DNA from 3 places in the Buttiauxella cochleicola genome. Region 2 is predicted to be linked to each of the others. Evidence: predicted binding sites of a transcription regulator. Region 2 holds the regulator's gene; each other region holds the start of a gene.
The links. The regulator PhoB, encoded in region 2, activates phosphate uptake and scavenging genes when phosphate is short. The targets are predictions, from matches to a motif close to CTGTCATAAAACTGNCNNAT.
Positions count from the first base shown of each region.

Region 1 (10,708 bases), on a different contig from region 2:
TACTCAATAAGTTAGCAACATAGCAAAGTCTATATTCCTATATTTTTTGTACAATCTATAAAATATAGCCGCTGCTATTTCGCACAATTAGTGTGCTCTTATTTTAAAGATTCTCTTACCGATTAAAGTTAATGAAAATCGTTATCATTTAAGCATTGAGAATAATAGCTTCAATTATTGTTTTATCTTTAAAGAATATGTTAAGGTTGCGCCCGTCGTTGGGGAGTAGCCGATTTTCGTGATTGCGAAAATGTACATGTCAACATACTCGTTACTTGTTTAAGCAAGATTTATAACGTGGCATGTACGACTCAAATACTGAGTAGGCGAGACCATAGGCACGTAACCATCATTTAAGTTGGGGATGGTTGACGTGTATATGGATATTCCCAACTGAGGCATTTGCATGAATCTCTCCGCTACTATTATTCTCGCTTTTGGCATGTCGATGGATGCTTTTGCTGCATCAATCGGGAAAGGTGCCTCTCTCCATAAACCTAAGTTTTCCGAAGCGTTACGAACCGGGCTTATCTTTGGCGTCATCGAAACCATCACCCCGCTCATCGGCTGGTGTCTGGGTCTTCTGGCAAGCAAGGTCGTGCTGGAATGGAATCATTGGGTTGCATTTATCCTGCTGGTGTTTCTCGGCATTCGTATGATTTATGAAGGTGTGCGCGGTAACGATGACGAAGAAGCGCCAAAGCTGCAACGTCATGGATTTTGGCTATTAGTCACCACGGCTATCGCTACCAGCCTTGATGCCATGGCGGTCGGTGTCGGCCTCGCATTCCTGCAAGTTAATATTATTGAAACCGCTCTGGCTATTGGTTGCGCGACCATGATTATGTCCACGCTGGGTATGATGCTGGGCCGCTTTATCGGCCCGCTACTCGGTAAGCGCGCCGAGATCCTCGGCGGTGTGGTGCTAATTGGGATTGGTTGTCAGATTCTTTATAGCCACTTCAGCGCATTAAACTGATGATTCGCGTCGCCAGACGCGAATGACAAAATCTGTCTCGCAAGCGAATGCCGTTTCAGCCGTCAAAGCCTGCCACACTTCAGGGCGGGCACGCCAGGCGAACGGCGTCATTTGTAATAACGCAACCGCTTCATTTCCCTGTAACGTCATCGGCCAGCCAATGCTCTGCGTCTGTTCTGCTATAAAACCAGGTAAAGACTCAGACTCGGTGCTGTGCAGCACTACGTTGTCATAAATTAAACCTTTCAGCTGCATTAAATGACGTGGGCCCGGCGTGGCAGTGATGACGATACCTCCAGGTTTCACCACCCGCGCTAGCTCTTCAGCTTTACACGGGGCAAAAATACGCACCACGGCATCCAGACTATTATCATCAAACGGCAAACGGTGGCTCGATGCCACGCAGAACTGCACCTGCGGATAACGCTTTGCCCCATAGCGAATCGCTACTTTTGCAACATCTAATCCCCAGGTCATTCCTTCATTTTTTGCAACAATCTGTGCAAAACCCGCCGTGTAATACCCTTCCCCACAGCCTATATCCAGCAAAGTAACTGGTGCAGCCTGTTCCAATATCAGGCAGATAGCATCACGCAGCGGCTGATAATGCCCGGCATCAAGAAATGTTCTGCGGGCCTGCATCATTTCGCTGCTATCGCCCGGGTCTTTTGAACGCTTATGCTGAACCGGCAGCAAATTCACATATCCCTCTTTTGCCTTATCGAATTGATGGCCTTGCGGGCAAACAAAGCTCTTCCCCTCGGGATCAAGCGGTGCATGACAAAGCGGGCAAAGATAAGACATAAGAACTCCAGGCAATCGTAAAGGGCGCAAGTGTACCGCTTACGCCCCGCTTCGAAAAGCCACTAACCTGCTGGACCCTCGACAACGGCCTTATTTAACACCGTTAAATTGGTATCTCCCTGTGGCAGACCATCAGGTTCGATATTCTCCAGACGCAGCACATCACCCATTATCTGGCTAAAAACGGGCGCTGAGACGGCCCCACCGTAGTACACGCCATTTTCAGGATCGTTAATCACAACCACTACTACAAAACGCGGGTTACTGGCTGGCGCTACACCTGCGGTGTACGCAATATATTTATTGATGTATTTCCCGTCATCGCCAATTTTCTTGGCAGTACCGGTTTTAACTGCAACACGATAACCACGCACTGCCGCTTTGACGGCTCCGCCCGGTAGAGCCACACTTTCCATCATGTGTTCCACTTCGTGTACCACCTGCTCTGACATCACACGTTCTCCAACTACAGGAGGATCGACGCGTGTAATAGAAAGCGGTCTTGAAATACCATAGCTTCCGATGGTGGCATAGACATGAGCCAATTGCAGCGGCGTTACCATTAAACCGTAGCCGAAAGAAAATGTCGCGCGATCCAACTCCCCCCAGAACCTCCTATGGGGTAATAAACCGCTACTTTCACCCGTTAGCCCTAACCCAGTCGGCGTGCCGAAACCAAAGTTTTTATAGGTGTCTAGAAGCTTCTGGATAGGCATTGCTAGTGATAGGTGCGAAACACCGGTATCACTCGACTTTTGCAAAATGCCAGTTAGAGAAAGTAAAGGATAATAGCCAACATCGTGAATACGATGACCGTCGAGAGTATAAGGACGTGTGTCCAGTACACTATCGGGTTCCACTATACCTTGTTGCAATGCGGTCATAATCACCATCGGTTTGACGGTTGAACCGGGTTCAAAGGTGTCGCTAATCGCCCGATTACGGAAGTCGTTAAGTGTTGCACCTTCACGATTATTCGGGTTGTAGGTCGGGCAACTTGCCATTGCCAAAACCTCACCTGTATTAATATCCAGAATAACGGCAGCGGCAGATTCTGCCTTATTCCACGAAACTGCGTTCAGGAGCGCATCTTCTGTTATCGTTTGCAGTCGTTCATCAATGCTTAGCATGAGGTTATGAGCAGGGTTTGCTGGAGTTTCCGTGATATTTTCTATGACATGTCCGTGTCTGTCTTTACGAACAAGTCTCTCACCCGCTTTGCCCGTCAACTGGCGATTAAAACTCTTCTCAATGCCTTCAATACCTTGATCATCAATGTTGGTAAAACCGAGCAAGTTTGCGGCGACATGGCCTGCGGGATAAAACCGACGTGATTCATCCCGTAATGAAATTCCTGGCAGTTTCAGGCTCTCGATGTATTGCGCTTGTTGCGGATCAATTTGGCGTGCGAGGTAAATGAAGCGATCGGCTGGATTACGGCGAATGCGGGCGGCAATTTCATTAAGGGGTATATGTAAGGTTGTTGCCAGAGCCTGCCAGCGGCTACTGATTTGCACGCCACCTTTTTCCATTACTGTTTTCGGGTCAGCCCAGATTGCTTTTACCGGCACGCTCACCGCCAACGGTCTGCCATTGCGGTCTTCTATCATTCCACGTGGCACGACAATGGGTTCTTCACGTAAAGAACGCATGTCTTCCTGCTTGACCAGATTTTCGGGTGAGATGATTTGCAACCAGGCAACACGTCCCAGCAAGAACACCAGACACATAAAGATAGCGATGCAAAGAAGAGCAAAACGCCACTGAATAAAATTACCCACAATTCCAGGGGCGGTTTTTCTCACATTCAATCCTTAACGACAACTAAGCGATTGAAAATTTAAACATAATGGGGAAACTAACCGGACAGGAACAGTGCTACAAGATGCGCTGCTTTGCTACAAGACATAACTGGGAGAGCTTTCCAGAAACACATAGAAAAATAATGGTCAACATTCAGACATGAAAAAGCCCCGCTACAAGAGCGAGGCTTTCATCAAAATTTGGCGTTATTCGCGCCAGGTCTAATTCAGCCGAATTAGATAGCAGTTACGTTAACCGCTGCAGGGCCTTTCTGGCCGTCCTGGATTTCGAACTCAACGTTCTGGCCTTCAGCCAGAGTTTTGAAGCCGTTACCCTGGATTGCAGAGAAGTGTACGAACACATCTTTGCTGCCGTCAGCAGGAGTAATGAAGCCAAAACCTTTAGACTCGTTGAACCACTTAACTTGACCTTTAATCTTTGCCATTTTGCAAAATTCCTTAGATTGTTTTCTTTGCCCGGAGGCATAACTTAGCTAAAACAGAGACATTACTGCATGAGGCACTAATATAAGGCTCGGCAGAGAAGCGGTATTCAACGACAACGTGTTTACTCAGAACTTCTTTACTGAAAATGCCACACATAAACAGAACTGTACCTCGTTTAACCCAACGTGTTATCACATACAACGCAATCAATGGCAAGCCATTTTTCGGCGTGTATCGATCTGTCGCACAAATTCCGAAACTCATATTGTAATGAAAATGAAATGCACAATTTGTGCATAGATTAACAGTAGACAAAGATGATTCCGTGCATTCATATGACGACCACAGACAACGTTTTTACCATAGCCCAAAGATATCTTTTCGTCCAGGCGAAGTGCGAAAAAGTCGATATCATAGGCATTATGCTTATGATTTTTTTAGCATAGCTATGCAAAAAATGAACAATTTCACTTTGCTACGAAAACAATAGAATTGATATAAGAAATAGCGAGAATAGAAAAATGAATAAACCTTGAGCGGTTGTCTGATTATATTGCACCAAAAGAATGAAAGTTTAATCAACCCATGCTTCATGATGAGGCAATAAAAACGTTTCGCTATATTTTCGATGTAATAAAGTAACCAAAAGATAGTCCGTAATAGCGTCTTAAAATTTTTTAATAATGTTTAAGTCTTAATTTTAAATAAGTGTGAACTTTGACCAATACACAACGGCGAAAAGAGTCGGCTTTCCTCGCCTTCATCATCAAGTGCGGTTAGTAGCTCTTGCGGAGGCATGTCCAGTGATTCATCAGCCAGTTCAAATACGCCCCAATGGATAGGAACCGTAAAAGGTCTGCCCAACTGCTGCCAAAGCGTAACCGCCTGCTGCGGATCCATATGATGGCTACTCATGAACCAGCGTGGAGAATAAGCTCCTATTGGTATCAATGCCGCATCCAGGGGGCCTCTGAACAAAGCAATATCAGCAAGTCCTGCTGTATAGCCCGTATCACCGCTAAACCATATCCTTAAGTGGCTGCTTTCTATAATCCACCCACACCACAAACTCCGGTTACGATCCCAGAATGAACGCATGCTCCAGTGCTGTGCCGGCACCGCTGTAAAAGTCATTCCTTGCAGGGTAATGCTCTGCCACCAGTCAAGCTCAGTCACATGGCGTATACCTCGACGGGTAAACCACTGTTTTAAGCCCAACGGGACAAAGAAATGAGTATCGGGGAAACGACGGACAATCTGTCGAATGGTGGAACGGTCCAGGTGATCGTAATGATTATGCGAAATCATAACGGCATCAAGTTGATGCAATTCATTGATATGAATTGGGGATGGAGTCTTACGCTCAGGACCTGCAAATGATAATGGGGAAGCTCGCTGGGACAACACGGGGTCGGTCAATAAATACAGACCATTGATACGCAGCAATACCGTTGCATGCCCTAACCACCATAGCCGATCATCCTTACCCTGGAGTTCAGCCTTTTGCCACCAACGTTCAGTGAAAGCGGCATAACCATTACTCGGAGGATGGGGCAATCCCTGCGCTTTTCGCTCTTTTCGCCAACGTTCAACATCACCCGGTTTTCGTAAGCTTGACTCCAGATTACGAAAACCGTCGATTAGGTGATGAGATTTTAGGGGATCAAACCAAGGATTTTTCCACCGCATGGTCACTCCACAGCAACACAAACAGGTTTATCCGGATTAACGCTCAGCGACCAGACGAATAAAATCGTCTTCCACTTCGTCATCTTCCTTTGTTACTTCTGGTTCTTCCTTAACTACTTCAGGCTCGTTCGCTTCACACAAACGTCGTAACAGAGCAGTCTGCCGCTTTTGCTGATCCAGCAACTCTTCAAGAAGTTCGATCTGTTCATTGGTCCGGCTACTCGCACGGTTAACAAAGAACCACATTACGAGGCCGATAACCAGTACCACCAGGGAAACTGTCAGGGACACGATATTCAACGCGCCAACACTTAATTCGTTCATATTACCACCTCAGCAAAACGCGCTATTCTACACCTGCCGGGTCTTAAGGTAAGCACTATGTGGATAAAAACACACTACCAGGGTATAAATTTATTAATTGTACAAATGCCGCTGAAAAATTGTACATCCTGATCGCACATTACGTTGACCATTTGGGTCCATAGCAGCAGGCAGACGAAAAAAACTGCAATCAGAATAAGCCATCTGTACTTTCTCACTACTCTCTCCACCTCTTTCCTATTTATTGTAAAGTCTGGCATAGACAGCCTAAACGACACATAACTCTCACGTATATTATTTAAGAATCATCACATTGCTACTACAGCGCAATCCGCTACGCTTAGAAGTCTAATTACTTAATAATAAGAGGTACCTATGCGTATTGTGATCCGCACTATTATTGTAATAGCGCTTTTGTGGATCGGTTTACTCCTCTCTGGATATGGAGTTTTGATTGGAAGTCATGAAAATGCTGCAGGTATGGGGCTTCAATGCAAATACCTAACTGCTCGAAATATCACCACAGCACAATTTGTTCATACCAGCAGTGGAATTATCGGACTTAGCGATTGCCCAGTATTGCGTAAAAGTGATGAGGTTATCGATACGGGTAACTAGCAACATATAAAGAAAACGCCGCTAAATAGCGGCGTTTTCTATTTCATCAAAATGGATATTCGTGATAACCCATTTGTTCAGAAATAGTTCGCGCTGCGTCATGAAGCATCGCTACATATTCATGAAGTCTGTCTTCGGAAAAACGAAGTGTCGGGAATGAAATACTCAACCCGGCAATAACGACACCAAATCGGTCAAAAACAGGTACGCCGATGCAGCGTAAACCTTCTTCCTGCTCTTGGTTATCTTCACCGTAACCCTGCTCACGCACGGTATCCAGGACATCCAACAATTCGTCAGTGCTCATGATAGTGCGCTCAGTGCTGCGGTTATATTCCACATCAGCAAGGATTTCACGCACTTCATTACGATCTCGCCACGCCAAAAGCACTTTACCAATTGCGGTGCTGTACAATGGATTACGACGACCGATGCGCGAGTACATGCGCAGGTTATACATTGAGTCAATCTTATGGATATAGACAATACTGTCTTCATCCAACGCACCCAAGTGGATGGTTTCTTTCGTCAGACGCGATAATTCTCGCATTTGAATGTCTGCGCTACGAATCAAATCAACGTTCTGCAATGCACGCGCACCAAGCTCAAACAGCTTGAGGGTAAGCGAGTACTTTTCAGATTCGCCTTCCTGAGCAACATAACCCAGGGATTTCATAGTCTGCAAAAAGCGATAGACGGTGCTTTTTGACATCATTACGCGTTGCGATAATTCAGTAATACCAATTTCGCGTTCTTCGCCAAGCGCCTGTAAAATGCCAAAAACTTTCAGGACAGAAGAGACAGAATCAGGTTGTTTATCCAGATCTGCGATAGCCATTAAATCACCTCGATCGCATTTGTTTTATAAAAATCAGAACTGGTTTTTAGTATAAGTTGACTACCATATCATCGCAATGAATCTATTCTATTTCGTTACAAATCTGCGACATATCCCTTAAATTTAGTGCTATTATTATTGCTCTTCGAATAAATCACCCATGAAGTTAAATTTCCCTTATGGATAAAACCCTTGCTGATGGGCTGCCAATACCGCAGCGCTATGGTGCTATTTTGGCCATTGCGTTGGGTATCACAATGGCAGTTCTGGATGGCGTGATCGCAAACGTAGCACTTCCAACTATTGCACGAGAACTAAACGCCAGTCCGGCAGAATCCATCTGGATAGTGAACAGCTATCAAATCGCGATAATTATTTCGTTACTGTCGATGTCATTCTTAGGCGACATTTTTGGTTATCGCCGGGTATATCAGTGCGGACTGATTCTGTTCTGCATGACATCGTTATTCTGCGCGCTGTCGAATTCATTGCCCATGTTGACGTTTGCTCGTGTGCTTCAGGGCTTTGGCGGTGCTGCATTAATGAGCGTCAATACTGCTCTCATCAGGCTTATCTATCCGCAAAAATATCTCGGCCGTGGGATGGGGATTAACTCGTTTATTGTCGCCGTATCCTCAGCTGCCGGCCCCACTATTGCCGCCGCGATTCTTTCTGTCGCATCGTGGAAATGGCTGTTTTTGATTAATGTGCCAATTGGTATTCTCGCGCTATTGCTGGCAATTCGTTTTCTGCCCCCCAATCAACAAAAATCGCAAGGCCAACGCTTCGATATCCCTAGTGCGATTATGAATGCCTTGACGTTCGGCCTGCTGATCTCGGCAATTAGTGGTTTTGCCCAAGGGCAGTCAGGATGGTTGATCATTTCCGAGCTCGTTGCATTAGCTGTGATTGGCTTCTTCTTTATTCGTCGCCAATTGAAACTCCCCTTCCCTCTATTACCCGTGGATTTATTGCGTATTCCTGTATTTTCATTATCTATGGGAACGTCTGTTTGTTCTTTCGCTGCTCAAATGCTAGCGATGGTTTCACTTCCCTTTTTCTTGCAATCAACATTAGGACGCAGCGAAGTAGAAACGGGTCTACTTCTCACTCCGTGGCCAATTGCAACAATGATAATGGCACCGGTTGCTGGTCATTTGATTGGGCGAGTACATGCAGGGCTGCTGGGTGGGCTCGGGCTTGTTGTTATGGCATTCGGTTTATTTGCTTTAGCGTTGTTACCGCACAACCCTACCGATATCGATATCATCTGGCGCATGCTTTTGTGCGGCGCTGGTTTCGGTTTGTTCCAGTCACCTAATAACCACACAATCATTTCATCAGCACCGCGTAACCGCAGCGGCGGTGCCAGTGGCATGTTAGGCACGGCTCGATTGTTAGGACAAAGTTGCGGTGCAGCTCTGGTGGCTTTGATGTTCAACCTTTTCGCGATTCACGGAACGCATGCCTCGCTTTTACTGGCAGGGAGTTTTGCGACCATCGCCGCCATTGTTAGCAGTTTACGCATGTCCCAACCTACGACTTCTCAGGCATAAAAAAAGCGTGCCAGCGATGGCACGCTTTTTCATTTCAGATAATGACTACTTCAGATACTCGCCGTTACGCAGCGCTTCAATACGCTTATCCAATGGCGGGTGAGTCATGAACAATTCACTCATAGACTTCGCCTTACCATTGATACAAAACGCCATCATGCTGCTGGCTTCTTGCGGTTCATAGCTGGTTTTCAGGCGCTGCAGTGCGGCAATCATTTTTTCACGACCAACCAATTTTGCAGACCCGGCATCAGCATGGAATTCACGGTGACGTGAGAACCACATTGTGATGATGCTTGCCAGAATGCCAAATACCAGTTCCAGCACAGTCGCAATGGCAAAATAGACAAACGGGTTGCCGTTGTTGCTCTCACCCTCATCCCGATTACCAGACAAGAAGCCAGAAGCGACTTGCGCGATGATACGAGAAATAAAGATTACGAAGGTGTTCACCACGCCCTGAATCAGCGTCATGGTTACCATGTCACCATTCGCGATATGGCTGATTTCGTGCGCGATAACCGCTTCTGCTTCATCACGACTCATGTTCTGCAGAAGGCCGGTGCTAACCGCAACAAGCGATGCATTACGACGAGCGCCTGTGGCAAACGCATTAATATCTGGCGCATGGTAAATAGCCACCTGCGGCATGGCGATACCCGCTTGCTGAGACTGTTGGCGCACTGTTTCCATCAGCCAGCGCTCTGTTTCATTGCGCGGTTGCTCAATCACTTCCCCGCCCACTGAACGCAATGCCATCCATTTGGACATCAGTAATGAGATGATTGAACCACCAAAGCCAAACAACACCGCCATGATCATCAGACCCTGTACGCTGCTCGACTGGATCCCCGTCAGGCTTAGCACTAGCCCGAAAACGACCATGACTGCAAGGTTGGTCAACAGGAAAAGCCCGATACGCATCATAATTTTCTTTTTACCTCGGTTAAAAATACGCATTCTGCGTTACCCCACATCGTAGGGGCAAGCTTGCTATTTTCAAGCATTCATCGTTGCCAAGTAGTTAATAATACATAACTTTACATTAAAGGAGAGGTTGATTTACGCGGCTTGATAGAGGTAAAAAAAACGGGCACAAAATTTTGTGCCCGTTGGAGGAATTACTTAGCAGGAGCTGGTTGCTCAGCTGGTTTATCTTGCTGCATTTTTGCAAAATCCAGCGCGATATGAACCGTTTCATCGAGATAAGGATCAGGTTCCTGATAATCCTTCGGCAGGTCGTCGAGTTTCTTCAACGGTGCTTTTCCTTCTCGTTTATAGCGGTCATTAATCCGCTCCAGACGCGTAGCATCATCTTCCTGATTCTCTTTCTCACGCTGAGCAAGATTCAGGGAAACAATATTACGTTTATCTTTCAGGGCATTGAAGCGAGCAATATCCTTCATGATGTACTGGAACTCAGGATCGGCTGCTATTCTATCCTGGTGCAGTTTAAGCAATTGCGGCTCAAACTGAGTCAGATCGCCTGACTTAACGTAAGTAGCGGCGTTAATGCTATCCCAAGGGAGCGCATTATCTTCAAACTTCTCGCCAGTCTCAGTCTCTTCAGTACCGGTAGGCATCATGATGTCAGGCGTTACACCTTTACGCTGAGTACTTCCGCCATTAATACGGTAGAACTTCTGGATAG
Region 1 is NZ_JAJSOU010000006.1:281,500-292,207, reverse strand. It holds gene LVQ79_RS10935 (DUF986 family protein) at 1-10, shown strand, start outside; yybP-ykoY riboswitch at 209-396, shown strand; gene mntP (manganese efflux pump MntP) at 407-979, shown strand; gene rlmA (23S rRNA (guanine(745)-N(1))-methyltransferase) at 971-1,783, opposite strand; gene ftsI (peptidoglycan glycosyltransferase FtsI) at 1,846-3,588, opposite strand; gene cspE (transcription antiterminator/RNA stability regulator CspE) at 3,822-4,031, opposite strand; gene LVQ79_RS10910 (DUF2627 domain-containing protein) at 4,045-4,188, opposite strand; gene LVQ79_RS10905 (MBL fold metallo-hydrolase) at 4,720-5,721, opposite strand; gene LVQ79_RS10900 (YebO family protein) at 5,758-6,045, opposite strand; gene mgrB (PhoP/PhoQ regulatory lipoprotein MgrB) at 6,120-6,263, opposite strand; gene LVQ79_RS10890 (YobH family protein) at 6,421-6,663, shown strand; gene kdgR (DNA-binding transcriptional regulator KdgR) at 6,710-7,501, opposite strand; gene LVQ79_RS10880 (MFS transporter) at 7,681-9,057, shown strand; gene htpX (protease HtpX) at 9,103-9,984, opposite strand; gene prc (carboxy terminal-processing peptidase) at 10,179-10,708, opposite strand, start outside.
Region 1: kdgR (DNA-binding transcriptional regulator KdgR) is a predicted target of PhoB. The motif match lies at 7,594-7,613, and genes of this name have one in related genera.

Region 2 (10,708 bases):
GGCCAGATAACAAACGGTGGCCAACAGCACCCCGGCACGGCGGCCGATTGGCGAGCTCAGGCTATCAATACCACCACCAACGCGGGCGATAGCGACAATAGTCAGAACGGGCAGGCCAACTGCGGTGACCAGGAAGCCAAGGGAGGCAATCCAGACATGCTCACCAGCCTGTAAACCCACCATTGGCGGGAAAATGATATTGCCTGCTCCGACAAACAGCGCAAAGGTCATAAAGCCCAGTGCGAGGATGTCTCGAGATTTCAAATGATGAGTCATAAAATTTATGCAGCCTGTGGATGTGTGGTGTTGAAAGTATTCAAATTTTTATACCTGTTAACTCGGCATAAAAGCGGCAATTGGTAGTTACGACAGCGGAAAATCCTTTCCGGGATCGGTGGAGAAGAATAGTTGTTTGAATTACCACTCAAATCCAGTCGGACTACTAATTACAGGGCCGCAATTAAAACGCTTATAGCGAATGAAGGCAAGAAGGGATCCAAAAACCAGATTGATATACTTAAATTAACCATGAAAGCAGAGGATTAGTTTATCCATCAGAAATGATTATGGTCGTTTATATGGTTAAAATATCACCAACTGAGGGTTTTTGATTTACATCTGAGTAAAAAAAAGACAGACCAGAAGACTGGCCTGTGGAAAGTTATTTTGACACGGTTTGAGTAAGCTACTCTGCCTGAATGGCTTTCTCGTTAACAATGAGACGCTCAGGCAGTACAAAGGAAAACGTCGTTCCTATACCCAGTTGGCTTTCGATATGGAGCCGCGCATCGTGGTGGCTCAAAGCATGTTTTACTATCGCCAGCCCCAGTCCACTGCCACCGGTTTGCCGTGAACGCGCTTTGTCGACACGGTAGAAACGCTCGGTCAATCGCGGAATGTGTTCAGCTGAAATGCCAGGCCCTGTGTCTGCAACACTAAAGCAGGCACCACCGGCAATCCTTTTCCAGCTCACCGTAATATATGTGCCATCTGGCGTATGGTTTACTGCGTTGTATACGAGGTTCGAAATCGCACTGCGCAATTGTTCTTCATTACCAAACACTTTCAGGGTTGAGTCGATATCAAACTGTAACGTCTGTCTTTGCTGGCTGAGGGTTTGCGCTTCGCGCTCCACCACACGCAACATCAGTGGCACATCAATCTTTTCATTGAGCACCATCGCCGGAGCCGCTTCAATTTTTGACAGCGTGAGAAGCTGCTTAACCAGCCCTTCCATACGCGAGGTTTGTTCGCGCATCGTGCCCAGCGCTTTCTCGCGCAGCGGGCCTTCAAGGGTTTGGTCCTGCATCATTTCCAGGTAACCTTGCAGCACCGTCAATGGTGTACGGAGTTCATGGCTAACGTTGGCAAAAAAGTTACGGCGTGCCCCTTCAAGTTGGTGCATCTGAGTCACATCACGCGCCACCAGCAGCCACTGTTCGTCGCTGTAAGGCATTACGCGAAATTCCAGATGACGGCCATTGTTGAGCACGAGAGTCAGCGGGCGAGCAAAATCTTTATGTGATAAATAGCGGGTAAATTCAGGGTAACGCAGCAAGTTAAGGATGTTTTGCCCGTTATCATCCGGCCAGCGTAAGCCCAGCAACTGTTGAGCCAGGCCGTTACACCAAAAAATCGTCCCTTCTTCAGTGGTAAGCACAACCGCATCGGGCAATGATTCCGCACCGCTACGAAAGCGCTTAATCAGGTTACCTAACTCTTTGCGGCGTTTTTTATTACGCAACTGCATCTGGTGAAGGCCGTAGAGCAACGGATCCCAGCTCCCCCGCCCTGGCGGAGGCGTCATGCTGCGATCAACCCACAACCACCACGACAAACGCAGCAAATTCCAGAAATGCCAAACCAGCAGCCCAGTGACTGCCAGTAATAAAAACCAGGGTAAATGGCCAAAAATAAGGCCTAAAATGACGGCAGGTATACAACAGAGCAGCAGCTCCAGTACCAGCCTTTTCCATGACAACCGTTCCAGCACGCGTCACTCTCCTGATAAGGAATTAAAAGCGGGTTGAGAACCGATAACCCGTACCGCGTACTGTTTGTACCATTCTGTCATGCCCACTATGTTCGAGCGCTTTGCGTAACCGCCGAATATGTACGTCCACCGTTCGGTCTTCGACATACACATTGGTGCCCCATACATGATTGAGCAATTGTTCACGGCTATACACCCGCTCCGGGTGCGTCATAAAGAAGTGTAATAACTTAAACTCGGTTGGCCCCATATCCAATGGGTTTTCACCGGCCATGACGCGGTGCGACGACGGATCAAGTGTTAGCCCCTGCATATCGATCACTTCTTCTACTGCCATAGGAGAAATACGACGCATGACAGCTTTAATGCGTGCCACCAGCTCCTTCGGGGAAAATGGCTTTGTAATATAATCATCAGCCCCGACTTCAAGACCACGCACACGATCTTCTTCTTCGCCACGCGCTGTCAGCATCATCACCGGGATCTCGCGGGTCAATGCTTCACGTTTCAGATGTTTAATAAACTGAATACCAGAGCCGCCTGGTAGCATCCAGTCCAGCAAAATCAGGTCAGGAAAGGGTTCAATCAGCAGATTCACTGCGCTGTCATAATCTTCCGCTTCTACAGGTTGAAAACCGTTTTGTTCGAGCACAAAGCTCACCATCTCACGGATTGGAGCTTCATCTTCTACGACTAAAATACGCTTCGCCATGATTCGCCCTGCTCAAGGAATAATTATTGTTGTTTCAATGCGGCGCCATTATGCGTCAGATTTATGACAGATTTATGAAAAACATGACTGTTTGATGACCCATCACTTTGATTTATGACACAGAGACATATGCCGTTTTTTGCCTCGTCCCCTTATAATCGGGACTTCATTTTTAAGCCACCGGACAGGTCATGCGCATAATTCACACATCAGACTGGCATCTAGGTCAAAATTTTTATACCAAAAGTCGCGGTCCTGAGCACCAGGCTTTTCTTGAATGGCTGCTCAACGCTGTCGTTGAAAATGATGTGGATGCCATAATCGTCGCGGGTGACATTTTTGATACCGGCTCGCCGCCAAGCTATGCGCGAGAATTGTATAACCGCTTTGTGGTGCAGCTTCAGGCGACGGGATGCTCGCTCGTGGTGCTGGCCGGAAACCATGATTCCGTCGCGACACTTAATGAGTCTCGCGAACTCATGGCCTGCCTGAACACATATGTGATTGCCAGCGCCCGCCATGATACCAGCCAGCAAGCTATTGTTCTAAAATCCAAAAGCGGTCTTCCCGGTGCGATTCTCTGCCCTATTCCATTTTTGCGCCCACGCGATATTCAAAATAGCCAGGCGGGGCTGTCCGGCCATGAGAAACAGCGTTCATTAATGGAAGCCATCAGCGAGCACTATCAACAGTGCTATCGCGCGGCCTGCGATTTACGCGCTGATGCCAGGCTGCCAATTATCGCTACCGGGCATTTAACTACAGTAGGCGTCACCAAAAGCGATGCGGTACGCGACATCTATATTGGCACGCTTGATGCTTTCCCGGCGCAGCATTTCCCGGATGCCGATTACATCGCGCTTGGCCATATTCATCGTGCGCAATTAATTGGCGGCACCGAACATATCCGTTACAGCGGTTCACCTATTCCGCTTAGTTTTGACGAAACAGGCAAGAATAAGAGCGTTTATCTGGTTGAGTTTAATGAAGGTAAGCTTCACGAAGTTACCCCGCTGACGGTTCCTGTCAGCCAACCTTTAGCCGTTATCAAAGGCTCGCTGTCTGAGATTGAACAGCAACTAGAACAGTGGCGCGATGCCCCCGCAGAACCCAAAGTGTGGCTGGATATTGAAATTGCCACCGACGAATATCTACATGATATGCAACGCCATATTCAGCAACTGACCGAAACACTCCCCGTCGAAGTGGTTTTGCTACGTCGCAGCCGTGAGCAGCGAGAGCGCGTAATTGCTCAGCAGCATAAAGAAACGCTGAGTGAACTGACGGTTGAGGAAGTATTTGAGCGCCGTTTGGTTCAGGAAGAGACCACCGAAGAACGCGCGCAACGCCTGCGCACTCTGTTTGCTCAAACCGTAGCAAGCCTGCATGACACGGAGGAACAGGCATGAAAATCCTTAGCCTGCGGTTAAAAAACCTCAACTCCCTGAAAGGGGAATGGAAAATTGATTTCACCAGTGAGCCTTTTGCCAGCAACGGATTATTTGCTATCACCGGGCCAACCGGTGCGGGGAAAACCACGCTGCTCGATGCGATTTGTCTCGCGCTTTACCACAAGACCCCGCGCCTCAATACTGTCTCACAGTCGCAAAATGATTTAATGACACGAGACACCGCCGAATGCCTGGCGGAAGTGGAGTTTGAAGTTAAAGGAGTGGCGTACCGTGCTTTCTGGAGCCAGAACCGGGCACGCAACGCGGTAAACGGCAATCTGCAAGCCCCGCGCGTAGAACTTGCTGAAGTGGAAAGCGGCAAGATTGTCGCCGATAAAGTCAAAGATAAGCTCGATATCACAGCAAAACTGACCGGGCTGGATTACGACCGTTTCACCCGCTCAATGATGCTTTCGCAGGGGCAATTCGCTGCCTTTTTAAATGCCGACGCCAATGACCGGGCTTCCCTGCTTGAAGAGCTTACCGGAACTGAAATCTACGGTACCGTTTCAGCGGCAGTATTCGAAAACCATAAAAATGTGCGCAGCCAACTTGAGAATCTGCAAGCCCAGGCTGCGGGTGTGGCGTTATTAAGCGAAGAGCAGCGTCAGCAGCTTTCTGAGAGTTTGCAGGCACTTACTACTGAAGAAAAAGTACAGCTTGCAGAACAGATTAAACTCCAACAGCAGCAGCAGTGGCTCGGCCTGCTTTCGCAGTTCACGCAGAAGCATACGCAGACCCAACAGGCGTTGAATGCAGCAACCCATGCGATAACAGAAGCGGCACCGCAGTTAGAAAAACTCACCCGAGCGCAACCCGCAGAAAAATTGCGCCCGGACTGGAAACGGTTACAGGAGTTACAAACCACTCTACAAGCAACGCGCATTAAAACTGAAGAAGTGAACACTCGCTTACTTCAGACAATGGTACGCCGCCAGCAAACCCGGCTCGCTGCAGCAAGCCAGGCTGCAAAACTAACTGATGAGAACACTCAACTTCAGGAATGGCTGAAAACCCACGGACATTTTCGCTTGTGGGGCGCAGAACTGGCGGGCTGGCGAATGGCTTTCAGTCAGCAACAGCGTGATGCCACTCAGCTACAAACTTTGCAACGAGATATCGACGCCAGCCAGAAAAAACTCGCTCTGCTGCCCGTCATTGAATTTTCTCTTAGCGCAGATGAAGTTAGTGCTCATTTACAGACGACGATTGCCGCACGCCCTCAGCGCCAGAGGCTTGCAACGCTTCAACCGCAGATCTCCTCATTACTCAAGCGCAAAGCTCTTCAGCAACAAGAGCTAGCCATTCTTGAGAAACAGATTACCGAGGGCGATGCGCAGCTGGTGCTTAAACGTCAGCAATATAAAGAACGCCGCCAGCATGAGAGTGATTTGGAGAAAGTCTGTGAATTGGAAAAACGCATTGTCAGCCTGGAAGCTGAACGCGCCCTTTTGCAGCCTGAGCAACCTTGCCCATTGTGCGGCTCCACGCAACACCCGGCGGTCGCTGATTACCAGGCGATACAACCAGGTGAAAACCAGCAGCGCCTGGATAAATTAAAACTGGAAGTGGCAAGCCTTGCAGAAGCGGGCTTTGCGATGAAAGGCCAGCTTGATACACAGCGTAAACAACGTGAAAACCTTATTCATACCATCAAGACCCTGGATGAAGAGGAAAACGAGCTGCGCGCTCACTGGCAACAACTGTGCGCCAGCCTGCAATTGGTACTGGCACCCGAAGATGATATTCAGCACTGGCTCGAAAGTGAGGAGCAGCGCGAACAACAGCTGCATCAGCTTAGCCAGCGCATTGTGCTGGAAGAACAGCTAACTCAGGCGAAAGTCCAGCATCATAAACTTGCCGATGAAATTGCAACCCAACGTGAAGCGTTGAACACCGCCCTGGAAAATGTTGGCCTGCAACATCCCGCTCACGGTGAAGAAAATAACTGGCTGGCACAGCGACAGCAGGAATCGCAACTCTGGCAGCAACGCAGTGAACAGTTACCGCGTGTGCAGCAACAACTGGCAAGCCTTGAGGGTGTGTTAAGTGCCTTTATTGACGATGGCACCGTGCCAGCGTTGCTATCCGAAAGCGAACAAATCGCAGCATTACAAAACTGGCACCAGTTGCACAGCGATTGCATCGCACTAGAGAGCCAATGGCAAACGCTGCAACAGCAACTGCAGCAAGAGGAAACTCGTGTTACTCAGGCAAACGCACAATTCCTGAGTGCGCTTGCCGCAAGTCCCTTTGCCGATGTCGAATCATTCCAGACTGCGTTGCTGGATGAAAACGAACGCCAGATGCTTGAGCAGAAGAAACAGCAGCTTGAGCAACAGCACCAGCAGCAAACCGTGCTCTGCCAGCAGGCTGAGAAAGCGCTAGCAGAGCATATTGCGGCTCGTCCGCAAGCACTTGCGGAAGATATACAACTGAGCGTACTGCAAGAACAACTGGCTCGCTGCAACCAACAGCTGCGCGAGAACACCACTCAGCAAGGGCAAATTCAACAACAGTTACAACATGACGTGGAAAACCGTCAGCGCCAACAAGGGCTGATGCAGGCCATTGTTGAGTGCCAGCAGCAAGTTGAAGACTGGGGTTATCTCAATGCGCTGATTGGCTCAAAAGAAGGCGACAAATTCCGTAAGTTTGCCCAGGGGCTGACGCTCGACAACCTGGTATGGCTTGCCAACAACCAGCTCAACCGACTGCACGGCCGCTATTTGCTACAACGAAAAGACAGCGAAGCGCTGGAATTACAAGTGGTGGATACCTGGCAGGCCGATGCGGTGCGTGACACGCGTACACTTTCTGGTGGCGAGAGCTTCCTGGTCAGCCTCGCGCTGGCACTGGCGCTCTCCGATCTGGTGAGCCATAAAACGCGTATCGACTCGCTGTTCCTTGATGAAGGCTTTGGCACACTGGACGCTGAAACATTGGATACCGCGCTAGATGCGCTGGATACACTTAACGCCAGTGGAAAAACTATCGGTGTTATCAGCCATGTTGAAGCAATGAAAGAGCGCATTCCGGTACAGATCAAGGTTAAAAAAATCAACGGATTGGGAGTGAGTCGCCTGGCGAAGGAGTTTGCTGTCGGGTGATTTTTGTCGATGACGCTGCGCTTATCTGAGCTACAGGCACAGCGTCATAGGCCCGCTTTTATTTCTCTAATGGCCACAACCATGCAGCACCACGGACGCCGCTGGAATCACCGTGCACCGCTTTACGAATTGGGGTTTCGCACTCTCCACCAAATACCCATGGTTTCACTAGCTGCGGCACCGTTTTGTACAAGCGTTCGTTGTTGCTCATCCCACCGCCCAATACGATCACATCGGGATCGAGAATATTGACGATGTGCGCCAGTGATTTTGCGAGACGCATTTCGTAACGCGCGATCGCCAGCTCAGCGACAGGATCTTGTTGATCGACTAAATGCATGATCTCATTGCCTTTGAGCTGTTTTCCGCTCAGGCGATGGTAATCCGTGCCAAAGCCGGTACCGGAAATAAAGGTTTCGATGCACCCTTGTTTGCCACAGTAGCAAGGCACTTCCTCGCGAAAACGTAGCTCGTCTTCGTCCATCCACGGTAATGGGTTGTGCCCCCATTCGCCCGCAGTACCGTTGCCACCAATCAAACTGCGGCCATTAATGGCAATACCTGAGCCACAGCCGGTTCCGATGATCACCGCAAAAACAATCGCTGCCCCTGCTGCTGCACCGTCTATGGCTTCGGAAACCGCCAGGCAGTTGGCATCGTTTGCCAAACGCACTTCACGGCTTAGCGCATCGCATAAGTCTTTGTCGAAAGGTTGGCCATTGAGCCAGGTTGAGTTGGCATTTTTTACCACACGGGTATAGGGCGAAATCGAGCCTGGGATACCAACGCCGACCGTTCCCTTCTCACCTGTGGCCTCCTCAGCCAGGCGTACCAATTCAGCAATGGTGCCAATGGTTTGCTGATAATCATTTTTCGGTGTTGGCAGGCGATGACGGAAAAGTTGTTTACCATCATCCGCCAGTGCGATCACTTCTGTTTTTGTTCCACCTAAGTCGATACCAATGCGCACAGCGATGCCCTCATTTAATTAGTGTTATCAACAGAATAGAAGTGCGGCCCCGTAAAGGCAATGAAACACAGCGGCTGATTGGTTATCATGCCCGCTGCGTTTAACTGACAGTCCGGGAAATAATCATGTTGTGGTTCAAAAATTTAATGGTTTACCGTTTAAGCCGTGACATCACGCTTTCAGCGGATGAGATGGAAAAACAGTTGGCCGCGTTTACTTTCACCCCATGTGGCAGCCAGGATATGGCGAAGACTGGCTGGGTGTCGCCAATGGGTTCGCACAGCGATGCATTAACCCATGTAGCCAACGGGCAGATTGTGATTTGCGCCCGTAAAGAAGAAAAAATCCTCCCGGCCCCGGTGATTAAACAAGAACTGGAAGCGAAGATCAGCCGTCTTGAAGCCGAACAAGCTCGTAAGCTGAAAAAAACCGAGAAAGATTCTCTGAAAGATGAAGTGCTGCACTCTTTACTGCCACGTGCTTTCAGCCGTTTCAATCAAACAATGATGTGGATCGATACCGTCAACGGTTTGATCATGGTCGATTGTGCCAGTGCTAAAAAAGCTGAAGATACGCTGGCGCTGCTGCGTAAAAGCCTCGGTTCGCTGCCTGTTGTGCCACTTGCGCTGGAAACCCCTATTGAGCTGACGCTGACTGAGTGGGTGCGTTCTGGCGATGTGCCTCCAGGCTTTGCGCTGATGGATGAAGCTGAGCTTAAAGCTATTCTCGAAGGCGGCGGTGTGATTCGCTGCAAGCAGCAGGATCTGGTTTGTGATGAGATTGCAGCCCATATCGAAGCTGACAAAGTGGTAACCAAACTGGCTCTCGACTGGCAAGAACGTATTCAGTTTTTGATTGCTGATGACGGTTCGATTAAGCGCCTGAAGTTTGCCGATACGCTGCGTGACCAAAATGAGGATATTGACCGTGAAGATTTCGGTGCTCGTTTTGATGCAGATTTTATTCTGATGACGGGTGAACTGGCAGCGTTGATTAAGAACCTGGTTGAAGCGTTAGGCGGCGAAGCCCAGCGTTAAAATTGCGAGTCCCTCTTCCTGTGAGGTAGAGGGACATAAAATTCTTACTTATCGGCAAGATAGCGGCAAAGATAGGAAGTCGGTTCAGCCACTTGTAAATGGAATTCACTGTGTCCAGGAACATGGAACACGGTGCCCGCTGCATAAGTTTTCCACTCGGTTTCACCCGGTAGTAAAACGTGTAATGCACCACTGATGACGGTCATTTCTTCTGGTTGAGCCGTGCCAAAAGTGTATTCACCTTCAACCATGACCCCAACACTCGCGCGGCCAGTGCTGCTGCTTGTAAAACCAATAGATTTCACTTTACCGGAAAAGTACTCATTACTTTGAAGCATGACCAGGCCCTTTTTAAAATAGTTGAAAAAACAATATAGAGGGGAACTTGAGAGCCTGTCACGCAAATTATTACCTGCCGTTATGCGAGCAATTCCGAGGCTAAACGTGCAATCAACACGTTCGATAACAATACCGGGACATCTAAGGATTTTTGCAACAAATCGCGATGTTTTTGATGGAATCCAAGGCAGTCCAGCACCAAAACATCTGCACCACTTTCTACCAGTTTTTTTCCTGCCTCGATGAGATCTTGCTCAGTTCCATGAACAGGGTTAGCCAGTTCATACAGCGGCTCAATGGGGAGTAACTCCCATTTTTTATTCTGATATTTCATCATTTCGGGAACGGGAAGAATGATACCGACCTGGTGTCCATCGACTATTGAAGCCACAAGCGGTGGAATAATTCGCTCAGGCTCCAGCAAGATACCTTTACGCACCGAGAGGTTGGCTAAGCGGTGTGTGCTCATCAATAAAATGACATCGAAACCCTGGTTATCCAGCACCTCAATAACACTTTGCAACGCTCGCTCTACTTTCTGCTTCCCCACGTAAGCCAAAACATTACCGGTTAACAGCGTCAGAAGTTGTTCTTCATCGGGTGACGGTGAAAATTCTTCCATCACTTCGTCATAAGAAAGATTACCTAACAGACTGAAAGTTTTAATTTGTTCTTCAGAAATATGGTCTGTGAGTAGCGGCAGTATTTCACTGACCGGGACGACACCAATGGTGAGAATTGCCAAAGTTTGTTTCATGTTTCGTTCCGCCCTTGTCCCATATCAGTCCTTCACTGCTGCACTGGTATCTTTCCTGTGAATGATACTCTGCTGAAGGTCGCTCAATAATTAACCACAAAGCGTAGCAGCATAATTGCAGAGCATCTGCCGGAATGTTCAACGAAACGTCAACGACATATATACAACATCACGATAATGATTTGTTAACAACAAGATTAAACGAAAGGTGTGATTAGTGACCAGGTCATTGAGTTAATTCGGAAAACAGGGGAGTAATCATGGCGTCCATGCCGAGGTACTACGTTTTTTGCGGATCTTCATAACGCCGCTTCGCATCCAGCGCTTCTTGTTCTGTTT
Region 2 is NZ_JAJSOU010000003.1:65,063-75,770, reverse strand. It holds gene brnQ (branched-chain amino acid transporter carrier protein BrnQ) at 1-276, opposite strand, end outside; gene phoR (phosphate regulon sensor histidine kinase PhoR) at 686-1,993, opposite strand; gene phoB (phosphate response regulator transcription factor PhoB) at 2,016-2,705, opposite strand; gene sbcD (exonuclease subunit SbcD) at 2,897-4,114, shown strand; gene sbcC (exonuclease subunit SbcC) at 4,111-7,266, shown strand; gene mak (fructokinase) at 7,325-8,236, opposite strand; gene rdgC (recombination-associated protein RdgC) at 8,362-9,273, shown strand; gene ppnP (pyrimidine/purine nucleoside phosphorylase) at 9,318-9,611, opposite strand; gene LVQ79_RS04720 (AroM family protein) at 9,692-10,369, opposite strand; gene LVQ79_RS04715 (YaiA family protein) at 10,650-10,708, opposite strand, start outside.

Region 3 (10,708 bases), on a different contig from region 2:
AGAATTATGACTGCATAATAAAAGCACATTACATTTTATAAACTGATATATAGAAGCGTCACCATTTTCATGATGAATACTTTAGTGGTTGATATTTTTACTACAGTGCGTTTGCTACTCTTTGATTATTTAAGAGATGATTCTCCTGTAACAGGAACATGGGATTAACGTACTTAATGTCAGACTGCCGTTATCCCCTCGCCTTTTCTTCAGGCTTTGAGCAAAACATCCCTGTTCCGCTGACCTGTAAAGCTGTTAATTAGCTACCAATCACCCCGCCATCAGCTTTAACAATAACCACAGTGGAAGATCGTGGGCGACTGTTTTTATCACCGTCAGGCCAGGTGGAGACGGCTGTAGGATTTGCCGGATCGCTGATATCGTCACCTGGTTCACCGGGGTGTTGAATATTAATAAATAGCGTGCGGTTATCTGGAGTAAAGGCGATGCCAGTTATCTCACAGCCTCGCGGACCTGTCAGGAAACGACGATATTCGTTGGTACCAGGAACAGTGGCGAGCATCTGGTTGTTGCCCATTCCCTCATAGGCTTTTTTGTTGATAGTGCTGGAGGAGACATCGGTCTGAATCCACAGTACACCGCGATGGTCGAACGATAACCCATCTGCACTGCCAAACTCCGCCCCTTTCATTGAGCCTTTGGTTTTCTCATCTGCACTATCCGGTCTGCCGCCTAGCACCAGGATATCCCACTTGAAGGCGGTTGATGCAGGGTCACCGTTCTCTTCCGTCCAGTGCATGATGTGGCCGTAGACATTATTAGCGCGCGGGTTGGCGGCATCGACGGCTGCTTTGCCCTCCTTGCCACGGTCACTATTGTTGGTCAAGGTGCAATAAACACTGCCTTTTGCATGCGAGTCGACCGCAATCCACTCAGGGCGGTCCATTTTTGTGGCACCCACGGCATCAGCAGCGAGACGCGTTTTAATTAGCAACTCACCCTGACTGGCAAATCCCTTAGTTTCATCAAGGCCCGATTGCCCGTATACCAGCGGCAGCCAGGTGCCACTACCATCGTCATTGAATTTCGCCACATACAGCGTGCCTTCGGAGAGCAGGTCCATGGCAGCATCTCGCAGGCTGGCATCATATTGATTTGTAGAAATGAACTTATAGATGTATTCGAATTTCTGATCATCACCCATGTAAGCAACTACACGGTTATCCGCCGCCAGGGTAATCGCAGCGCCTTCATGCTTGAAGCGCCCTAATGCCGTATGTTTACGCGGAGTCGATGACGGATTATAAGGGTCGATTTCTACCACCCAGCCGAAACGGTTAGGCTCATTAGGCGTTGCATCCACGCTAAAGCGTGGATCGACTTCGTTCCAGCGGTAAGATTCATCGCTGTCGCTAATGCCATAGCGCTTTTCAAGGGCATTTGGCGCAGCTTTTTTAACGAAAATATCCGACCAGTTTTCTTCGCAAGTCAGGTAAGTACCCCATGGTGTATGGCCGTTGGCACAATTTTGCATAGTACCAAGCACTCGTTCACCCTGCGGATCGTCCGCAGTTTGCATTAATGCATGATTTTTGGCAGGCCCCGTGAGTGTCATCGGTGTGTTCACAGTAATACGACGCGCAAACTCAGATGGACGAACCACGCTCCAGTTATCGCCCTCTTTTTTCACTTCAATAACCGAAATGCCCATCGCATTTTGGCCCTTGCGCACTTTATCCAGATTCCAGTTCGCCACACCGTCTTTAAACAGCAAACCGTTGTCGATATATTCGTGGTTCATCGCCAGCAAACCGTGATTGGGATCGGTTCCTCCCTGCGGCAAACTAAACCATGCCATACCATCATGGTGCATTCCCGCCTGAGCGGCCTGTTCATCAGTAGTGTTACTGCCGTCGGTTTTAAATTCCGGCAGGTTACCCTTTAAACCTACGGCGTCTCCCCAGCGATAAAATGGTCGCGCGATGTAGCCTTCCGGCACCCGCACGGTATCATCCGTTGAAACTTCAATACTGGTAAAACCAAGGGAAGAAGGACGTGCCAGAGCCGTCTCTACCGCCCATGCAGCATGGGATTTTAATAACGTCGGGAAGGCTACTGCGGCGCCCGCGACTGCCCCCATTTGCAGGAATCGGCGGCGGCTCAAATACGCACTGGCAACATCGGAAAAAACGGGGTTGGCGCTGCGGTTACTGATTTCGTCGTTGTGTTCCTGTTTAAACAACGGCTTAAGAGGTCTGCTCATCATGGCTTCCTTTCGATATTGTTATCAGAAGTGAGCAGTGTAAGAAGGTTTTGTTACACATTTATAACAGCATGAGAAGGCCCTGGCTGTTTGATTACTTATGAACAAACATCCAGTATTAACTTCACCACCCTGTAACAGGCTTAATGTTTTTCGACTAAGGTTTGGTTATTTTTAATAGCGGAATTTAATGTCTGGGCCGAAGTTTTAGCTTTATTTCGTTTTTTCACGACTGAATAGTTTCGGATGCATCAACATATATTAGCTTCAACAATGTGAAAAGCCTGCCACCATAAATACCTCACGCACTCCCCCTTTTCAATAATCCCAACCTTGAGCTATTACGTTATCTAAATAGAGAATATCTTTCTTAATTAGAATGTTAAGACACCATATCTCCTTTACTTTTGTGATTGTTTACAACTGAAATTATTCTAATTTTGCCAGTTTTTATATCCTGCATTTCAGCCCGAAATGACTTATAGCAGACTTTCCTGGATGCAATTATCAAACTCGCCTAATAAAACTTAAAGTGCGCATCTGATCATATTAAAAAACTTAATACATCCTGAAATTGGCATAAAAATGCACCTCATTCTATGGTTTTAATAGACATACAACATTCATCCGTATGCATTATTGACAAACCGCAAGTATCTGAATAGGTGCAAAGATATGAAATCAATCATTAAAATGCGCATATTTTTTCCTTTCATGTTTTTTGCTTTTGTTCCATCTGCAAATGCCGTCGTGGCAACCAACACATTTCAGGTACAAATTACTATTACTGCTTCGTGCGTTGTAACCACAGGCGCGGGCGCAAATATTAATCTGGGCTCTGTCGGTAGTACTGCAACTAACACAACCGGGAATAGCTCCTTTACTGTCCAGTGCTCAAGAACCACTCCTTATTTCATCGGCCTTGCACCATCCACAGCTAATGGAGGCAATACAACAGGTGCTGGGTCTATGTCATCAGTCGCTAACAGTGGAACAAACAGCGATAAAGTCCCTTATCAGTTACATCAAACATCAGGCACAGGTCCCGTCTGGGGTAATACTGCCACCACCACAGCAGTAGGTAACGGTGTTGGAGGAACTGGCTCAGGAGTGGCGCAAACCTATACGGTTTATGCCGTCGCCGCCAGCGCCAACTTTGCACCTGATAGCTATGCGGACACCGTAACCGTTAACGTAAATTATTAATACAAAGGGTTATTTATAAAAATGAAGCCACAGACGCGAACGGCTGTTGGGGTGATGTGCCTGTTATTGGCGGCAATCTTTCCACAAAATACAGTGGCAAGCGGTCTACAAGTTTCGCCTGTGACACTGACCCTTCAAAATATACAAAATGCTGATGGCATCTGGTTAATGAACCAGGGTGAAGAGACCATAAATGCGCAAGTTCGCGTTTATAGCTGGAACCAGCAAAGTTATGAAGACCAGCTCAACTCTTCTCAGAATCTGGTTATTAGCCCGCCAATGCTCAAACTGGCACCCGGAGAGAAACAGTTAATTCGAGTGATTCACATGGGGCCCGCCTCAAATAACGTGGAAGAAGCTTATAGGCTGTCAATCAATGAACTACCTCCAGCCGAACTACAAAAAAATAAAATTCAGTTCGTTTTGCATTATTCAGTTCCCGTTTTTATTCAACCGAAGGGTACCAGCGATCATACAGCAAAATTGCAGTGGGGAATCCAACGTATTGGTGGTGAAGCATTTCTTGAAGTGAGCAATCAGGGGAATAGCCATGCTCAGTTGTCTGGTGCTTCATATATCAACACGCAAGGTAGAAGAAAAGAGATAACACAAGGGCTATTGGGATACGTTCTTCCAGGCGCTACCATGCGCTGGAAATTGCCTTTCCCTGCCTCGGATACTGCCCCCGGAAGCAAATTAGAAGTTACTATAAATGGACAAAAAAAGGTGCAGGAACTTTAAGGTAATCATTAGAATAATGATAGTTCTTCTGCTCGGTGGAATGTTAACGCCAGGAATTACCTCGGCCAATGATAATAATCCCATCACACAAGTGATGAGTAACGATAACGAGCATTCTAATGCAATAGACTTGTATCTTGATGTCACCCTGAATGGAAACCATATTGGCATCGAACATTTTCGTGAGCTTGCAGGTAAATTATATAGCAACAAAGAAACACTACAAAAAATAGGGTTTAAATTACCTGGTGAATCGGCCCAATCGATTCGTCTGGATAGTTTAAGCCAATTACAATTTGATTATGATGTTTCATTGCAAACACTGAAATTGACCGCCCCTCTTAGCACCTTGAATTTAAATACCACCAAAATCAATCAAGTTGATATTCCTCCGCCCGTCGTCTCCACATCGCGGGGGATGTTACTCAATTATGATATTTACGCAGCGCAAGGCGATGGAAGTAACGTCAGCAGTTTTACTGAATTACGCACATTTAATTCTGCAGGCGTGCTGAGCTCGACTCAATTAACTCAATACTCCACGCAAACTGATGGAGTTACGGCCGATAACAATTTCAGTCGTCTTGATACGCAGTGGCGGTCATCGTTTCCTGACAGCCTCCTTAGCTTAACCCTCGGTGACACACTCACCAGCAGCCTTACCTGGTCGCGCCCGACACGCATCGCGGGTATTCAAATTGGCACTGATTTCAACCTGCAACCTAATATGCCGACCACACCGCTACCCTCTTTTTTAGGTTCGGCAACGGTGCCTTCAAATGTGGAATTATTTATAAATGGCATGAAATATTATAACGGCGAAGTCCCTGCGGGTAATTTTGAAATCAACACCCAGCCAAATATCAGCGGTGCGGGCTACGCACAGGTGAATATGACTGATGCGTTGGGACGAACGACGACACAGAGCTTTTCCTTTTACCAGGATCAGCAGCTATTACGCGAAGGCCTGACACAATGGTCAGCTGAACTGGGTGTGGTACGCGAAAATTACGGGATCACTTCATTTGATTACGCCAGCACACCTTCGTTTAGTGGAACCTGGCGGCGGGGTATCAGTAACAGTTTTACAGGTGGCGTTCATTCTGAGGTAAGCAAACAGCTGCTCAATTCTGGATTCAGTATGGACTGGATACCTGGCGGTCGTGTTGGCACCCTATCAACGTCTCTGGCGATGAGCACAGACGCGGGAGACAACGGAATATTGTACAGCCTGGGTTATCGCTGGATTGGCGGCAACTTTAACTTCAGCACCTCGACGATTGCCACCGCAGGTGATTACCGTGATATCGCCAGCCGCTATGGTTCAGCACCACCATCACTTAATAGCAATGTTGTCGTTGGGTACAACATGCCCTCATATGGCAATGTCAGTCTGAGCTACCTGCAATATCGCTACCCACATGAAACGTCAGTACGTTACGCGGGTGCAAACTGGTATGCCGCGGTGGCAAATAATATCTACCTCACTGCTGGCGTGAATCAAAACGTAGACGACAGCCGGGATCGGAACCTCTACCTGACTGCCACATTTATCCTTAGTAATAACCTTACCGCCAGCAGCACAGTACAACGCACGAATGAGGAAACCGGTTATATGGTTAATGCCAGCCGTACCCAGCCTTCAGATGGGGGTTGGGGCTGGAACCTGGCAGCAAGCCAACAATCGTCCCAACAAAACGGCCAGGGAGAATTGGGTTACCTGGGTCGCTATGGCAAAGTTTACAGCGGTTTTAATCGCACCTCCGATACACAGTATGCCTATGCTGGGGGTAGCGGTTCCCTGGTGATGATGGGTGGCGGTTTGTTTGCCGCGCGCACAATTGATGATGGCTTTGCCGTTGTCTCCACCGACGGTATTCCTGATTTACCCATCAAACTGCAAAACAATCTCATCGGCACCAGCAACAGCCAGGGCTTGCTGTTAGTCACACCAATTAAAAGCTATGAAAATAATCTGTTAAGCATCGACCCAATGAACCTACCCGCCAACACGCGTATCGACCAGGTTAATGCTTACGCAACGCCTGCCGACCGTTCTGGCTCGCTAGTCAAATTTGGTATTACACCGGTTCGCGCCGCGCAAATAATCGTGGTTGATGCACAAGGAAAACCGATTGAGGAAGGGACACAGGTAGAGCTGAATGCTAAGCAAAGCCAGCAAACCATCGTGGGTTTTGATGGGCTGGTTTATTTCGATACGCTGGAACTGCATAACAGATTAAAAGTGATGGCCACCAAAGGCACTTGCTCAGTGCAGTTCGATTACCCGCAGAAGGCTGCCAGCATTGCGCAACTTGGCCCATTTGTTTGTCGCTAAGGACGAGATGAATTGGACCTCTTAACAGAAAGGAAACCTGTATGCGTTTAAGAGAGTTATTTTTCTTTGCCGCCTTAAGTTTGTGTCCTGGTGTTAGCCACGCGCTGAGTTGCTCAATAAGTGGCGTGCAGCCCATTAATTTTGGGAATGTAAATCCACTGTCCAGCACAGGTGCTGAAACGTCGATGACGTTCAGCTATTCGTGCAGCAAAGTCCTTACAGATGTGCTTAGCGCGATCACTCTTTGCTTTAATATTGGCGCGTCGAGTAATGGCCAGACTAACCCTCACGGCATGTCTTTTGCTGGCCCACCAGCCAGCACATTAAACTATCAACTCTATCAAAACCAAGCTCATACTGTCGTTTGGGGAAATCAGAACCAGGCTGGAACCCCTCCTCCCATGGCCCAAATAACACTCCTCAATCTCACGCCAGTAACGGGTAGTCTGACGGTTTACGCAAAGCTTACGACACCCCAAATTACCGCTGCTCCCGGTAGCTATTTAGATGTTTTTAATTCAGCCACCGCAAGTGTTACCACGAATACAGGCCTGGCCCTCCCCCCAGCTGACTGCGGCAATGGGACCGGCCCGAGTTTCCCGTTTAACGTGACCGCTGTCGTGACTAAGCAATGCAACATTAGCTTCGTCAATAATATAAGTATTGGCCCGGTAACAATGAATCAATCCAATATCGCATCGAGTAATACTCTTGGTGTCGCCTGCTCGAATAACACCCCTTATTCGATAGGGCTTAGTCCATCGAACGGCAGTACTACAGGAAGTGGGCAAATGAAAACCAGCGGGAGCGGGAGCAATACCGATTTAGTCCCTTATCAGCTGCGTTCAACGTCGGGCCAGGCCGGGACTCCATGGGGAAGTATTACAGCAAACAGTGTCAATGGCACCGGTACCGGATCGACCACTGCATATACCGTTTACGCAACCGTACCCAATGCAAACTACGCCCCGGATAATTACGCCGATACCGTTACCATTAATGTGACGTACTGAAAAAGGGAAATGGCTCACGACCTGATTAACGCGCAGAGCGGGTGCCGGTTAGACCAGGCATCACCTCTTTCATTAGCTCAATAAATTTGCGCAGACGGGCCGGGTAGTAACTCGCGTAAGGATAGAGCAGATAGATGGGTAAAGGTGCAGCCTGCCAATTAGGGAGAACATGCTGCAACGTGCCTTCCGCCAAATCCTCTTTCACAACCCATGATGAAACCATCCCTACACCCAATCCGTTTAAAGCCGCCTTACGCACCGCATACAGGCTATCAGTGCTCAGTCTTGGCGTAATATCGAAGCGGAAAGGGTCACCGCTGGTTACCTCGTTTAACGTCACTTCGTTGCGATAAAAACTACTCAGTGCCACCCAGGGGAGTGTCACCAAGTCCGTGGCTTCATTGACCGGCCCATGGCTTGCAAGCAGTGAAGGAGCAGCCACCACGATACGCGGTACTTCCGCCAGTAGGATGGCAACCACTGAAGGATCGGTGATTGCCCCAACATGAATCGCGCAATCAATCCCTTCAGGGATAAAATCCGGTGAACGATCGTTGAGAATCCACTCAATATTGATTTGCGGATAGCGCGTCAGGTAATCGCCAAGCGGCCCAATCAGCTGATCCTGCCCGAATGCGTGTGGCGCACGCACGCGCAGCACCCCGGCAGGTTCATCCCTGGCACCACTGACTTCATCTTCCAGAAGGTGCCAGTTTTCAATCAACCTGCACGCATGCTGATAGCAACGTTCGCCATCATCAGTCAACTTCATGGTGTGGGTCGTACGCTGGATTAACTTAACGCCAAGCATTTGTTCAAGGCTTTGTAAGCGTCGGCTTATTGTTGGCTGGGTAGTATCCATTTGTGCGGCTGCGGCTGAAAGGCTGCCGCTCTCAACGATTCGCACAAAGGTTTGCAAAATGGCTATACGGTCGCCAGCAGGATTAAAGTTTTTATTCATACTTTAAGTGTATAACAGTTTTACCCCTGCGGGGGCTACAGCCGAAAGCAAAAAACGACAAGAATGGCCGCACATTAACCCACTGGAGCGAGCCATGAGCCAGCTTTCCACAATGACCACATCAACGTCCAACACCATGCTGTCTGGCAAAATTGTTTTTCTTCTCGCCCTTGGCGCGGGTCTTAGTGTTGCCTCAATTTATTATAGCCAGCCAATGCTGGAGATTATCGGCAGCACGTTCCATGCCCGTGTCGGTGATGTCGGTCTGGTACCCACACTGACGCAAATTGGTTATGCGCTCGGCATTTTGTTACTCGCCCCACTGGGGGATCGCTTTGACCGCCGTCGTATCATTCTGATTAAAGGCACCCTGCTTTCGTTGACGTTACTGTTGTGCGGATTCTCTTCTTCCTGGCATGTGCTATTGCTCAGCAGTCTGGCGATTGGGCTGGTTGCGACCGTAGCGCAAGATATTATCCCTGCCGCCGCCACACTGGCCTCTGACAGCAATCGCGGTAAAACCGTAGGAATGGTGATGACCGGGCTTCTGGCGGGCATTCTGCTTTCACGTGTATTTAGTGGCATCGTGGCACAACTTTGGGGCTGGCGTAGTGTTTATACTATTGCGGCAGTAGGTGTCTGGGTCGTCACGCTGACACTCTGGTACGTACTGCCCTCTTTCAAGCCGCAAACCACACTCCGCTATCCCGCACTACTGCGCTCATTAGGCAAACTGTGGATGGAGTATTCGGCTTTACGTCGTGCCGCTCTGGCACAAGGGCTGTTGTCGATTGCGTTCAGCGCTTTTTGGTCAACGCTTGCGATTATGCTGGCAGACCGCTTCCATATGGGCTCCGCCGTAGCCGGTACTTTTGGCCTCGCAGGTGCCGCTGGAGCGCTTGCCGCACCGCTGGCAGGGTCACTTGCTGACCGTCGTGGCCCTGATTTCGTCACGAAAATTGCAGCCGCGTTAGTTGTTATCTCCTTTGCGCTGATGTTTGTGATGCCGTTTGTTCCCGTTCCTGTGCAACTGGCTATTATCGCCATTAGTGCGGTCGGGTTTGACCTGGGTATTCAAGCCTCACTGGTGGCACACCAGACCATTATCTACGCGTTAAATCCGGCTGCCCGTAGTCGCCTGAACGCTATTATGTTTACCGTCGTGTTTGTCGGCATGGCAGTAGGTGCAACGCTGGGTAGTAAAGCTCTGGAAACCTTTGGCTGGACGGGAATGGTTGGGCTGGCAACGTTCGCGGCACTGTGTGGGCTGCTTATCCGGTTAATGGGGCGCTCCACCAGATAAACAATCACCACCTCCACGGGAGGTGGTGATTCGCCAATGAGATTCCAGCAATCACAATCGTCGCGGTAACAGGAATTATTGCGCCTCATCCACCGCGTGAATTTGGCCGGTAAATCCTGTTTTAGCAATGGCCGACAGCAGTTGTTGGTTATCAAAATTGTCCGGAACAATGACTTGTGCCTGATGCGTTTTTAATGACGCCTTTGCTTTGATAACACCATCGGTACTGCGCAAAGCCTGATTTATCGAAATCACGCAGAGCGGGCAGTTCATCTGCCCTATATCTATCGTGACCATTTTATTGGCCGCCCAACTCAAAGGCGTCAACAAAAGCAGCCCCAGGCATAAAAATCGCTTCATTCCATACTTTCCCAAATCCAGGGTAAGACATACGGATAAGTGGTCAGGAACAGTACCAGTGGCACTGATAACCAATACAACAAGACCAGCACGCGACGGCTGACAACACTTGTGCATATTGGCTTAGGAGACAAATAGAGCCGCCAGAATCCACGAACCATCAATCCCAGGGAGATGATTACCATGGGAATTTGTAACCAGGGTAGCGTAGGGATCCCTGTGAGTCCTGCCGCTGAAATACCAAACAACAGATACAACAACGGCCCAATGCAGCACAGTGTTGAAGCGCCAGCGGCAATTAATGCCGCCAGCAACGTGACTAAATTACCCTTAATGCTGTTCGGTGCTGACGTAGTCATAGCTAAATGCTGCCGGATCGTAGAAGTTTAAAGGATCGCCATCTACTTCGGCATACGGATAACCCAGGTTGTTGACATCACCTTGTTCTGCTGCAGGATAAAGCGCGAAATCACGTGCGTGATTAAAGCCCACCCAGTTCATTTCCCAATTGCCAAAGAGATAATCGCTAACCGCATTTACAGCCGGGTCACCATTCTCTTTC
Region 3 is NZ_JAJSOU010000001.1:126,256-136,963, reverse strand. It holds gene LVQ79_RS00595 (PhoX family protein) at 260-2,224, opposite strand; gene LVQ79_RS00590 (Csu type fimbrial protein) at 2,900-3,430, shown strand; gene LVQ79_RS00585 (fimbrial biogenesis chaperone) at 3,452-4,171, shown strand; gene LVQ79_RS00580 (fimbria/pilus outer membrane usher protein) at 4,188-6,509, shown strand; gene LVQ79_RS00575 (Csu type fimbrial protein) at 6,551-7,522, shown strand; gene LVQ79_RS00570 (LysR family transcriptional regulator) at 7,548-8,483, opposite strand; gene LVQ79_RS00565 (MFS transporter) at 8,578-9,786, shown strand; gene LVQ79_RS00560 (heavy-metal-associated domain-containing protein) at 9,862-10,146, opposite strand; gene LVQ79_RS00555 (mercuric transporter MerT family protein) at 10,143-10,505, opposite strand; gene LVQ79_RS00550 (transglutaminase-like domain-containing protein) at 10,477-10,708, opposite strand, start outside.
Region 3: LVQ79_RS00595 (PhoX family protein) is a predicted target of PhoB. The motif match lies at 2,275-2,294, and genes of this name have one in related genera.